One region of the Lysinibacillus sp. FSL H8-0500 genome, then DNA from elsewhere that is predicted to be linked to it. Evidence: riboswitches for the same ligand, from Rfam matches in the RefSeq annotation. Region 1 holds a riboswitch; each other region holds the start of a gene.

Region 1 (3,213 bases):
TCATCGCTGAGCTAACAGGGTATGAAACAGCTTCTGTTACCCAAAGAATAACTGCGAAGGCTAGGATGGCTAAAGAGCGTTGTCCTGCGAGAGGTAAATCACCGTTATTTGGTAAAAACGTAATAATAATTAGTAAGGCAAAGGCTAGCGCAATCCAGAGGGGCTTTAAATTACGTTTTGTAGCTTCTTGTTTCGGTGCTGACATATTTTCTCATCCTTTCTACACTATTATTCATAACATCGGTTAGTAAAATACTTTATTAAGATAGGAAATTGTCTATTTTATTGTAGAGTAATCAAGATGTAAAGTAGTTACTTTTTAGAGCATTAAGAGGATGATAAAGAGAAAATATATGGTCATACAAAAGACAAAATAACTATGCAATTCATGTCAGCCTATATATTTGTTATGTTACAGACTGCATAGAGGGAAATATTATAATTCTGATAAATATTTTTGTACAAAAATGTAGAGTATGTTTGTACGATTATGTATCTTATGGTTATTAAAAATAGGAGGATGGAATTTCCAATACCTCCATTAGTTAATATTGTACCCGTTTCAAGTAAATCCAATCATAATGGTTTGTTAAATTTCTGTATACTATTTCTTTTTCTTAAATGCTGAGATGACTTTAGGCTCTGTTCCTTTTGCTAATCGCTTTATATTTTCAATATGTAAAATAATAGCGAGGGTAAAAAGACAGAGTGCGATAATAGTAGGGCCGATTCCAGGAATCCACAAATAGGTTGCAGTACAAAAGACAAGATAAAACTCAAGTACCCCCACAATTAAATAGTTTGTGGCAAACGATAAAATAATAAATAATATAAGTGCAAATAAACCAATTTTCCAGTCAACAGCAAGTAAAATACCGATAATAGAAGCAGTGCCTTTGCCACCATTAAAGCCCATATAAAATGGGAAGTTATGACCTAAAATAACACCTGCCGCAATAATATATGTGAGAAGCCATCTTTGCTCCTCTGTTAAATATGTGATATCCCCCAAATATAGGTGTGCGCCAATAATGGCGATAACGCCTTTGCCAATATCAATAAGAGCAACTAAAACACCATATTTCCAGCCAAGAGAAAGTGTAGCATTGGAGGCACCAGCATTGCCATGACCAGCTTTTTTTAAGTCAACCCCCGATAAAATCTGTGCCACCTTAGAGCCATGAATACAGCCAATGAAATAGCCGACAATAACAATCATAATCACGGCTTTTACCATAAAAATACTCCCTTCAAATTTATTTCTAAAATAATGTATGTGTTCATATTACGAAAAAAAGCAGACTGAAGTTTCGGAAAAAATAAAATTTACAGGTTGACAGAAAAAAACTCTATGTTTATACTGTGTAACAACGATGGAAATTGAATCATATACTCTTATCGAGAGAGGCGGAGGGACAGGCCCTATGATGCCCAGCAACCAGTAAGTGTTACGCTTACTAAGGTGCTAATTCCTGCAGATTCTTACTCGAATCTGGCAGATAAGGGGAGGAAAACTTGCACCTGCAACCCTCTTCTTAGCTGAAGAGGGTTTTTGTTTTCTACAGAAAAATCCTCCTCATCTCCGGTACCATCGTAAAAAAATAACCATTTGGAGGTACACAATGACAGATTTTAAACCAGAAACATTATTGTTACATGGTGGTCAAGAGCCAGACCCTGTGACAGGTACTCGTACTGTTCCCATCTATCGTTCCACGGCTTTTGTTTTTAAAGACACTGCTCATGCGCAACGTCTTTTTGCCTTAGAGGAAGCAGGAAATATTTACACACGTATTACAAACCCTACTGTCGATGTTTTTGAAAAGCGTGTAGCTTTATTGGAGGGTGGAACAGCAGCAGTAGCACTTTCATCTGGTGCAGCAGCGATTGCCTTCTCCATTTTAAACCTAGCGGGAGCTGGCGATGAAATAGTAGCAGCTAGTTCTTTATATGGTGGTACTTATAATTTATTCGCAAATACATTACCAAACTATGGTATTAAAACAATTTTTGTAGATGAAACAAATCCAGAAAATTTCAATGCAGCGATTACTGATAAAACGAAGGCTGTTTTTGCTGAAGTCTACGGTAATCCAAGCTTAAAGGTTTTAGATATTGAAGCAGTTGCTAAAATTGCTCATGATAACAACTTGCCGTTAATTATTGATAGCACATTTGCTTCTCCTTATGGCTCTACACCAATTGACTTTGGTGCAGATATCGTTGTTCACTCAGCAACAAAATGGATTGGTGGCCATGGTACAACTTTAGGTGGTATTGTGGTAGACGCTGGGAAGTTTGACTGGACAAGTGGACGATTCCCAGGCTTTACGGAGCCAGATGCTTCTTATCACGGACTACGTTATGGCATTGACACAGCATCTGCTGCTTTTGCTACAAAGCTACGTGTACAATTACTACGCGATTTTGGCCCAACATTGAGCCCTGACGCTGCTTTTAATTTCCTACAAGGTTTAGAAACGCTTCATTTGCGTATTCCTAAACATAATGAAAATGCATTAGCAGTGGCTGAATATTTACGAAACCACCCATCTGTGGAGTATGTAAATTACAATGGTCTGGAGGATTTCCCTACTCATGATTTGGCAAAAAAATATTTAAGAAATGGCTTTGGGTCTGTGCTGACATTTGGCATTAAAGGTGGACGTGAAGCTGGGCGAAAGCTTATTGATAGTGTCAAGCTATTCTCACATGTAGCCAATGTAGGGGATGCCAAATCTTTAATTATCCATCCTGCATCAACTACACATCAACAACTCTCAGCAGAGGAATTGATCCAAGCTGGCGTAGCCGAATCGCTCATTCGCTTATCTATCGGTTTAGAGGCAGTGGAGGACATTATTGCTGATTTAGAACAAGCTATTGCACAGGCAACAGCAACTGAGCAAGCGATAGAAGCTTAACCTCAGGGAGATAAAGGATTATGGTGTAGCGTTTACGTATTTTCTCATTTGAAAGGCCTCATTTGGTAATACGTAAAACGTTGCTGCATCAGCTAACTACCTCATTTGGTAAATTATCAGAACTTTTTTAAAAATAATACCTAGTAATTTCATTTGAATTATTGACTTAATTAAAACCATGTTGTATACTAGGAAATAAGTTAAATGAACGAACAAGAATAATGGTGTCAGAAGTGCTCCCCCCACTTTTGAATAGATAAATAAAGAGGAGTAGTTACTATAGCTAGTA
Region 2 (3,213 bases), 1.1 Mb from region 1:
GAAAAAGGTTTATACTGTAGAGAGGAAGAACTAAAAATAGGGGCGGTTTATGATGAAAACAGTTGTTGTATTAGGTGGCGGCATTACAGGATTATGTACAATGCATTATTTGCAGCGTCAGGTCAAGGAAAAAAATATAGATGTACGATTAGTGCTTGTAGAGAAAAATACATATTTAGGCGGTAAATTACATTCAGCCTATGAACAAGACTTTATTATGGAAACAGGTGCTGATTCCATTGTTGCTCGTCATCAAGGTGTAATGGAGCTTGTGCAGGAACTAGACTTTGTAGAGCAATTAGTTTACAACGAAACAGGCACTTCCTATATTTATACAAATAATGAGCTTCATGCGATTCCTGTAGATTCTACATTTGGTATACCAATGAGCGTTGCATCTCTTGAGCAAAGTACGCTTATTTCGGAGCAGGGTAAACAAGAAGCACTAAAAGACTTAACATTACCGAATAAGGGCTTTACAAAAGAAAGCTCAATTGGCGAGTTTTTAACCTACTATTTAGGGGAGGAGCTTGTGCGCAATCAAATTGCCCCTGTGCTGGCTGGCGTTTATTCTGGCGACTTATACCAGCTTTCGATTGCCTCTACCTTACCGTATTTAATTGACTATAAAAATAATTACGGCAGTATTATTAAAGGCTTTGATGCAAATCGTGAGCAATTTACACAGGCAGCAAATAAAAAGTTTATATCGTTTCAAAATGGTTTGACCTCCTTTATTAATCGATTAGAACAAACATTAACAGATGTGGAAATTATTAAGGGTGTTGCAACGATCAGTGTTAAAAAGCAAGAAAAGCACTATATGATTTCTTTAGCAAATAATACAAGCATTGTAGCGGATTATGCTGTTTTAGCACTGCCAAACGAAGCTGTCCAAGGTGTCTTACAGGATACAGCTTTGGATTATTATTTTGACCAATTTACAACTGCTTCCGCAATTACAATTTATTTAGGCTTTAATGTACCAGATGCTCGATTACCAGCAGATGGAACGGGCTATATTGTGTCACATAACTCTGATGTAGTCTGTAATGCAGCAACTTGGACAAGCCGTAAGTGGAAGCATACATCGAAAGATAGCAAATTACTTGTGCGACTCTTTTATAAAAGTATTAATCCAGCGTATGAGCAGTTACGTGCAATGACAGATGAGGAATTGGCGGCAGTTGCCCTAGAGGATGTTCGAAAAAGCCTAGGTATAGAGGACAAGCCTACTGTTGTCAATGTGACAAAATGGATTGATCAAATGCCTAAATATGACTTGGCACATCGTGAAGCATTACAGGGACTGCTACAGGAATTAGATAAGAGCTATCCAAATTTATCAATTGCAGGCTGTTCTTATTTTGGTGTAGGGATTGGTGCTTGTATTCAAAACGGCAAAAAAATTGCTGTGGAGCTTGCAGAAAAATTAGTCGATTTCTAAGACTTTAAGTGAAAAATTCCTTTGTTGCGTGAAATAGTCTTGACTCATTCGCCTGTAAACGATATGATTCTTTTAATTATTTAAAAATTCATACTTAATTCTTATCGAGAGAAGCTGAGGGACTGGCCCAATGAAGCTTCAGCAACCAACTTTATGTCAGGTGCTAAATCCAGAAGACTATTGAGTCGAAGATGAGAAGGAACAACATTGACAAATCGTTAAAGCCTTCTTTTTTATTGAAAGAGGGCTTTTTATTATTATGTATAGAGACAGGAAGGAAGAGAGGCTATTTTATGGGATTGCTTGAGAGATTAAAAACACATGTATTGACAGCAGATGGTGCAATAGGGACAGTGCTTTATGGCTATGGTTTGGAATATTGCCATGAGGAAATGAATGTGCAGAAACCTGAGCTAATTGAAAAGATTCATAGAGAATATATTGCAGCAGGTGCTGATGTGATTCAAACGAATACATATGGCGCAAATGCTATTAAATTAGCTCGTTATGGTTTAGAGTCGCGTGTTCAGCAATTTAATGAAGCAGCGATCACCATTGCAAAGCGTGCAGCAGATGGAGGGCAGTTTGTATTAGGGACAATTGGTGGTATTCGTGGCATTCGTAAAAGTGATGCTACATTAGAGGAAATATTAGCTGCTGTTCAGGAGCAAGCAACTGTGTTACTAGCAGGGAACCCAGATGGTCTTTTACTTGAAACCTATTATGATTTTGAAGAATTAACTGCGACATTAACAATGCTGCGAGCAAAAACAGATGTACCGATTATTGCACAGGTATCAATGCATGAGCCTGGTGTTTTACAAAACGGTATTTCTTTAAACGAGGCATTGCATAAGCTAGAGACATTAGGCGCTGATATTGTGGGCGTGAACTGTCGGCTAGGTCCGCATCATACAATACAAGCATTTGAAGGTGTAGAGCTTCCTGAAAAGGCATTTATGTCAGCTTACCCAAATGCCTCTCTTCTTGATCTCGAGGATGGGCGTGTGGTTTATGAATCAGAGGCTGATTATTTTGGTCGAGCGGCTGTCGCATTACGTGACCAAGGTGTCCGTTTAATCGGAGGCTGCTGTGGCACAACGCCAAAACATATTGCGGCAGCGAAGAAATATTTAGAAGAGCTATCACCAGTTAGTGAGAAGCATGCAAAGCCAACAAAAATTGAGATCGTTCGTGAAGCAGAGCCAGCAAAGTATGAATCCCTTTATGAAAAGGTTAAGCGTGAACGCTCTGTTATTGTAGAGCTGGATACACCTAGACATTTAGAGATTGATGGTTTTATTGAGGGAGCCAAGCAATTATACAATGCAGGTGCTGATGTTGTGATGATGGCAGACAATTCACTAGCCTCTCCACGTATTAGCAATATTGCGATGGGGGCATTACTCAAGGAAACATACGGTGTGCGCCCCCTTACACATATCACTTGTCGAGATCGTAACTTAATTGGTCTTCAGTCGCATTTAATGGGGCTCAATGCTTTAGGTATTCATGATGTATTAGCTGTGACGGGCGACCCTACAAAGGTGGGCGATTTCCCAGGTGCAACAAGTGTTTATGATGTATCCTCCATGGAATTAATACAATTAATCAAGCAGTTAAATGAAGGTGTTTCATTCTCGGGTAAACCGCTGCGTAAAAAGGCGAATTTCTCAGTTGCTGCTGCCTTTAACCCAAATGTGCGTGTACTAGATCGTGCTGTGGCTCGCCTAGAGAAGAAAATTGAACATGGCGCAGACTATTTT
Region 3 (3,213 bases), 1.6 Mb from region 1:
ATTGCAGCAAAAGAAGTCGTTAGAGGAAGCAAGAAACTACCAAAAACAAAAGGTGAAAGTCGCGCGCATTCATGAAAAAATAGCGCATGCAAGAACAGACTATTTGCAAAAAATCTCTACTGACATCATCAAAAACCACGATGTCATCGGTATCGAAGATTTGCAGGTGTCAAATCTGTTGAAGAACCATAAACTAGCGAAAGCAATTAGTGAAGCATCATGGTCGCAATTTAGAACGATGTTAGCGTACAAAGCAAAGTGGTATGGCAAACAGGTAGTGGCTGTATCTAAAACCTTTGCAAGTTCTCAATTATGTTCAGTTTGTGGCTACCAAAACAAAGACGTTAAGCATTTAAATCTTCGTGAATGGGATTGCCCTTCTTGTGGCACACATCATGATAGAGATAGGAACGCAGGACAAAATCTGAAAAACGAAGCGATAAGGCTTCTAACCGTAGGAACTACGGGGATAGCCTAATCCATAACTGGCGGTGACGCTGGTGTTCTTAGGAATCTCCCACTTCAATAACTAAGTGGGGGTAGTTCAATATATACTGACTTATAAGTGGGGATGTTTAAAATGGAGGTGGCGTAATGTTCCAGGGAAAATGCTTGATAGTAGAGGGGCGCTCAGATAAGCTTCAGATTAAGCCTATTTTGAAGGAGAATGTTACAATACTATGTACGAATGGTACAATTGGTGTGCATCAATTAGAAGAACTTCTTGATCCGTATGAGGGCTGTGAGCTTTTTACTTTTTTCGATGCAGATACTTCAGGTGATAAACTACGTGCATTAATGGACAGACATTATCCAGAGGCTGAGCATTTGCGTACAATGCCTACCTATAAGGAAGTGGAGACGACACCAAGAAAAGTGTTAGCAACAATTTTATTGCGCGCTCACTTCTCCATCCATAATGAATATATTTTGTAAGTAAGGTTGCGTGAATAATGGAAGAATGGTCAATAAAGCAGTGGGAAACGGCTATACAGTCGGGAGAGCAAGCTGCATTTTATTTATATACGCCGATTTGTGGCACGTGTGCAGTGGCTTCAAAAATGATGTCAATTGTTGAACAATTAGTACCACAACTACAATTAGGCCAAGCCAATATTAATTTTGTCGAGCAGATTGCCTATGAGCATCAAATTGAAAGTGTTCCCTGTTTGCTCGTCTGTAATGGCGGAAAAGTGACAAATAAAATATATGCTTTTCAATCCGTACCATTTTTATATGAATTGTTGAAAAAAGCAATTGACTGAACTTTGCCGGCATGGTAAAGTAACACATAGATTACAAAAACATTAAATATATCGAACTCTTATAAAGAGTGGCGGAGGGAAGTGCCCTATGAAGCCCGGCAACCATCACAGCGTGAAAAGGTGCCAAATCACCCAAAGATTTGTCTTTGAAAGATGAGAGAACGGTTAAACGTATAAGTACGGTAACCCCTTCTGCTTGTCTCTGAGTGAAGGGGTTTTCTATATGAGAAAAGGAGTATTGGCAATGATCCAGCTTCAAAATATTACGAAGAAATATAAAACAGCAAATGGTGAATTAACAGCAGTCAAAAACGTAGACCTCTCTATCGATAAAGGTGAAATTTTCGGTATTATCGGCTATAGTGGTGCTGGTAAAAGTACGATGATTCGCTTATTAAATGGATTAGAGAAACCAACAGCAGGAACAGTAATGGTGAACAATCAACAATTTTCATCCATTAAAGGGCAAAAACTTCGAGCTGCTCGACAAAAGGTAAGTATGATTTTCCAGCATTTCAATTTACTGTGGTCGAGAACTGTTGCCGAGAACATTGCTTTTCCTTTAGAAATCGCGGGTGTTTCCAAGGCTCAACGTGAAGCACGAGTGAAGGAATTGATAGCACTTGTTGGCTTAGAGGGACGTGATAAGGCCTATCCCTCACAGCTCTCTGGTGGACAGAAGCAGCGAGTAGGCATTGCACGTGCATTAGCCAATAATCCAGAGGTTTTACTATGTGATGAGGCAACCTCTGCGCTTGATCCTGAAACGACAGATGCGATTCTTGATTTACTTGTGGATATCAATGAACGCCTAGGCTTAACCATTGTGCTGATTACCCATGAAATGCATGTGATCCGCAAAATTTGTCATCGTGTAGCTGTTATGGAAGCGGGCGAAATTGTAGAACGTGGCGAGGTATTGCAAGTTTTCCAATCACCACAAGCAGCTATTACGAAAAAATTTGTAGCGCAAATTACAGATACAAAGGAAACGCTAGAGACCGTGGCACAAATCAAAGCCAATTATCCAACTGGCCAGCTTGTGAAGCTTATCTTTGTCGGTGAAAATACAGAACAGCCTGTTATTTCACATCTTATTAAACAATTTGATGTGGAAGTTAGCATTGTTCACGGTAATATTTCACAAACAAAGAATGGGGCATACGGTACATTAATTGTACAAGTTGACGGTTCACAGGCAAATGTCGCTGCAGCACTTAATTATTTAAATACAGTTGAAGTACAAACGGAGGTGATTGCACATGCTAAGTAATCTCTTTCCAAATGTAGACTGGGAAAATATGTGGGAGGCTACATATGAGACGCTGTATATGACAGCTATCTCAACGGTTGTAACATTTATTCTAGGATTAGTGATTGGAATCGTATTATTTTTAACAAGCCCCAATCAGCTCTGGGCCAATAAAATTGTCAACTTTTTAACCGGTTCCCTTGTAAATATTTTTCGCTCTATTCCATTTATTGTGTTAATTATTTTATTAATTCCATTTACAAAATTTTTACTTGGTACAATTCGAGGAGCCAATGCGGCATTACCAGCATTAATTATTGGGGCAGCCCCATTCTATGCACGTATGGTTTTAATAGCTTTACGTGAAATTGATAAAGGCGTGATTGAAGCGGCTCGCTCAATGGGTGCAAAGACATCGACAATTATTTGGAAGGTACTCATTCCTGAATCTTTGCCAGCATTAATTTCAGGTATTACCGTAACGGCTGTTGCACTTGTTGGCTATACAGCAATGGCAGGGATTATCGGGGCAGGAGGTCTAGGAAACTTAGCCTTCTTAGACGGCTTCCAACGAAATCGTACAGATGTGACATTAATGGCAACTATTTTGATATTAGTAGTTGTATTTGTGATTCAATGGATTGGTGATTTTATTACCGAAAAAATTGATAAACGCTAAAATGTAGAAGGTTATTC
Region 4 (3,213 bases), 1.8 Mb from region 1:
TCCACATTCACATAGTCCTCCTAAAAAATAATTACATAATGATTATATCGACATCCATGGTACTTTTTAATTTTATATTTTCATAAAGATGTGTATTTGATACGATAATACTACATCTATAGAAAGAAAAGAGGCGATTTTCATGATTTATCCATTTAAAGATAAAATGCCAAAGATCGATCCATCTGTTTTTATTGCTGATTACGCAACAATTACTGGTGATGTAACTATTGGTGCTGAGACAACCGTGTGGTTTAATACGGTCATTCGAGGCGATGTATCCCCTACTATTATTGGCAAACGCGTAAGCATCCAAGACTTATGCTGCTTACATCAAAGTCCAAAATATCCGTTAATTATTGAGGACGAGGTAACGGTAGGACATCAAGTGACTTTACATAGCTGTACAATTCGAAAAAATGCCTTAATTGGCATGGGCTCTATTATATTGGACGGAGCAGAGATTGGAGAGGGTGCATTTATTGGAGCAGGAAGCTTAGTGCCTCCTGGTAAAGTCATTCCTCCAAATAGCTTAGCATTAGGTCGTCCAGCAAAGGTTGTACGTGAATTAAATGCTGAAGATAAAGAGGATATGGAGCGCATCGTACGTGAATATGCTGAAAAGGGCCAATACTATAAATCCCTTCAAAAGTAAAAGTGTAAATACTGATTATCAAAAAATGGGTTAATGATTAAAATTAGGATGAAGTAGGTTAAACTCTTAAAAAGCGCGAGAAACCCAATGGTAACATTGGTTTCTTGCGCTTTTTTAAGCTAGTCCATTTTTCAATTATAGTATCTTACAATAACTTTATAATTACTTTATCGCTTTAGCTCAATAGTTTATAAACGTGCTTTTTCTCGCAGTGCATCGGCTTTATTTGTTTGCTCCCATGGTACCTGTAAATCTGTACGACCAAAGTGACCATATGCCGCAGTTTGCTTATAAATCGGACGACGAAGGTCAAGCATTTTAATAATACCTGCTGGACGTAAATCAAATAGCTCACGTACCCACTCCACAATCTCGCTTTCTGTTACTTTTCCTGTACCGAATGTATCAACAGCAATGGAAACAGGCTGAGCAACACCAATTGCATAAGCAAGCTGTACCTCAGCGCGCTCTGCTAAGCCTGCTGCTACGATATTCTTCGCTACATAACGAGCTGCATACGCTGCTGAACGGTCTACCTTTGTTGCATCCTTACCAGAGAATGCACCGCCACCATGACGCGCATAGCCACCGTATGTATCAACGATGATTTTACGTCCTGTTAAGCCAGCGTCTCCCTTAGGTCCACCGATCACGAAACGACCAGTTGGGTTGATGAAATATTTTGTGTTCGCATCTAATAACTGACTTGGTACAACTGGTGCAATAACAAATTCTTTTAAATCGGCTTGAATCTGCTCTAATGTTACCTCTTCATCATGCTGCGTTGAAATAACAATTGTGTCAACACGTACAGGTATATTATGCTCATCGTACTCTACTGTTACTTGTGTTTTACCATCAGGACGTAAATAAGCAAGCTCACCAGACTTACGCACCGCTGTTAAACGGCGTGCTAATTTATGTGCTAGGCTAATTGGTAAGGGCATTAGCTCTGGTGTTTCATTACATGCATAGCCAAACATTAAGCCTTGGTCACCTGCACCAATTGCTTCGATATCTGCATCTGTCATAGAGCCTTCACGTGCCTCTAATGCTTGGTCAACACCTTGTGCAATATCAGGTGATTGCTCACCTATCGCCACAAGCACTGCTAAGTTTTCTGCATCAAAGCCATATTTACCACGTGTATAGCCGATTTCTGCTACAGTATCACGAACAATACCTTTAATATCGACATACGTAGAAGTCGTAATTTCCCCTGCCACTAAGACTAAACCTGTTGTGACTGTTGTTTCACACGCTACACGTGCATTTGGATCTTCTGTTAAAATAGCATCTAAAATAGCATCCGAGATTTGGTCACAAATTTTATCTGGATGTCCCTCTGTTACACTTTCTGATGTAAACAATCGACGGTTTGTCATTTAGTTTTCCTCCTATTTACTTTTACAAAAGTATTGGTGTATGAATACGGTACTCATTACCCATGTCAAGTCCGCTCCGAAGGATTGAACTCTCAAGCCGTTACTGCTGCTTTTAACACGAGGGTTTCGAAAGATCCGTCATTATAATAAGGAAAGAACTATAGAGGCAGCCCTTTACATTGATTTTTAACAATAAAAAAAATCCTTTTCTCACGTTGTTTTACATGAGGAAAGGACTAATGACTACGCAACCTTTCACTCTTATCGTTCAAGGGTATGCCCCTTGCATCAGGTTGGCACCAACGCATGTCGTGAAATAGTTCATGCAGGTTGCCGGGTTTCACAGGGCCTGACCCTCCACCAGCTCGGGATAAGAGTATCCGTTCAATAACTCATGTTACTGAAAAGGTCGACTATTGTCAAATATTTTCTAATACGTGACTATTGTTTATTATTTTCCGCAATTACACAGTTCCACACTTCTGCATGTAATGTTTTTGACATAAAAAGAATATTATTATCATAAAACCCTTTAAATTTGGATGATGATGGAAATAAAAGCAAATTCAACCCTACAATATTTCTTACTCAGTGTGTTAACATATGTGTGACCCTATTTTCAAAATAAATTACAGTAGGATTGAATGAATTCTACTCGAAAAACATTATTTTTTGTCAGTTTATTGAAAAGTAATAAAAACTCGAAAATAATTTCTTAATTAGTATAGATTATTTAGGTAATTGTGTTATACTATTTTTGAAATTAAGAAAAAATCCCTCAGAATCAAGGGAATATTATAAAAAAGGATGGTATTTAATCGATGAATTCAGTAGAAATTGCAAATGAACTGAAGGAATTATTAAACGGTGGCAATGTTCAAGTTCAACTTTCAGTACCACAATTAGCAGAAAAGGCTACATCTCGTGGTGAAGCAATGTTAACGGTAGATGGCGCAGTTCGTGCAGAAACTGGCAAATACACTGGTCGTTCACCTAAAGATAAATATACAGTAGAAGAGGAAAGTACAAAAGATCAAATTGACTGGGGAAAAGTCAACCAACCAATTTCTTCTGAGGTGTTCGATAATTTATATGTGAAAGTCATCAAATATTTAAAAGAACGTGACGAATTATTTGTATTCAAGGGCTTTGCAGGTGCTGACAAAGATTCAC

The links. A riboswitch is a leader RNA that binds a small molecule or an ion and turns the genes downstream of it on or off. The one in region 1 is predicted to bind S-adenosylmethionine.
Region 2: another riboswitch for S-adenosylmethionine. It lies ahead of MHB44_RS20225 (bifunctional homocysteine S-methyltransferase/methylenetetrahydrofolate reductase); the one in region 1 lies ahead of MHB44_RS02385 (O-acetylhomoserine aminocarboxypropyltransferase/cysteine synthase family protein).
Region 3: another riboswitch for S-adenosylmethionine. It lies ahead of MHB44_RS17805 (methionine ABC transporter ATP-binding protein); the one in region 1 lies ahead of MHB44_RS02385 (O-acetylhomoserine aminocarboxypropyltransferase/cysteine synthase family protein).
Region 4: another riboswitch for S-adenosylmethionine. It lies ahead of metK (methionine adenosyltransferase); the one in region 1 lies ahead of MHB44_RS02385 (O-acetylhomoserine aminocarboxypropyltransferase/cysteine synthase family protein).

What each region holds. Positions count from the first base shown of each region.
Region 1 is NZ_CP150292.1:508,256-511,468, forward strand. Features, by position in the region: gene MHB44_RS02375 (DASS family sodium-coupled anion symporter) at 1-205, opposite strand, end outside; gene MHB44_RS02380 (glycerol-3-phosphate acyltransferase) at 605-1,237, opposite strand; SAM riboswitch class I at 1,393-1,506, shown strand; gene MHB44_RS02385 (O-acetylhomoserine aminocarboxypropyltransferase/cysteine synthase family protein) at 1,623-2,924, shown strand.
Region 2 is NZ_CP150292.1:4,226,502-4,229,714, reverse strand. Features, by position in the region: gene hemG (protoporphyrinogen oxidase) at 53-1,447, shown strand; SAM riboswitch class I at 1,546-1,645, shown strand; gene MHB44_RS20225 (bifunctional homocysteine S-methyltransferase/methylenetetrahydrofolate reductase) at 1,741-3,213, shown strand, end outside.
Region 3 is NZ_CP150292.1:3,724,897-3,728,109, reverse strand. Features, by position in the region: partial or broken gene tnpB (IS200/IS605 family element RNA-guided endonuclease TnpB) at 1-478, shown strand, start outside; gene MHB44_RS17815 (hypothetical protein) at 595-936, shown strand; gene MHB44_RS17810 (thioredoxin family protein) at 954-1,265, shown strand; SAM riboswitch class I at 1,322-1,425, shown strand; gene MHB44_RS17805 (methionine ABC transporter ATP-binding protein) at 1,510-2,538, shown strand; gene MHB44_RS17800 (methionine ABC transporter permease) at 2,528-3,196, shown strand.
Region 4 is NZ_CP150292.1:3,570,132-3,573,344, forward strand. Features, by position in the region: gene MHB44_RS16900 (alpha/beta hydrolase) at 1-7, opposite strand, end outside; gene MHB44_RS16905 (gamma carbonic anhydrase family protein) at 143-655, shown strand; gene metK (methionine adenosyltransferase) at 844-2,040, opposite strand; SAM riboswitch class I at 2,299-2,417, opposite strand; gene pckA (phosphoenolpyruvate carboxykinase (ATP)) at 2,862-3,213, shown strand, end outside.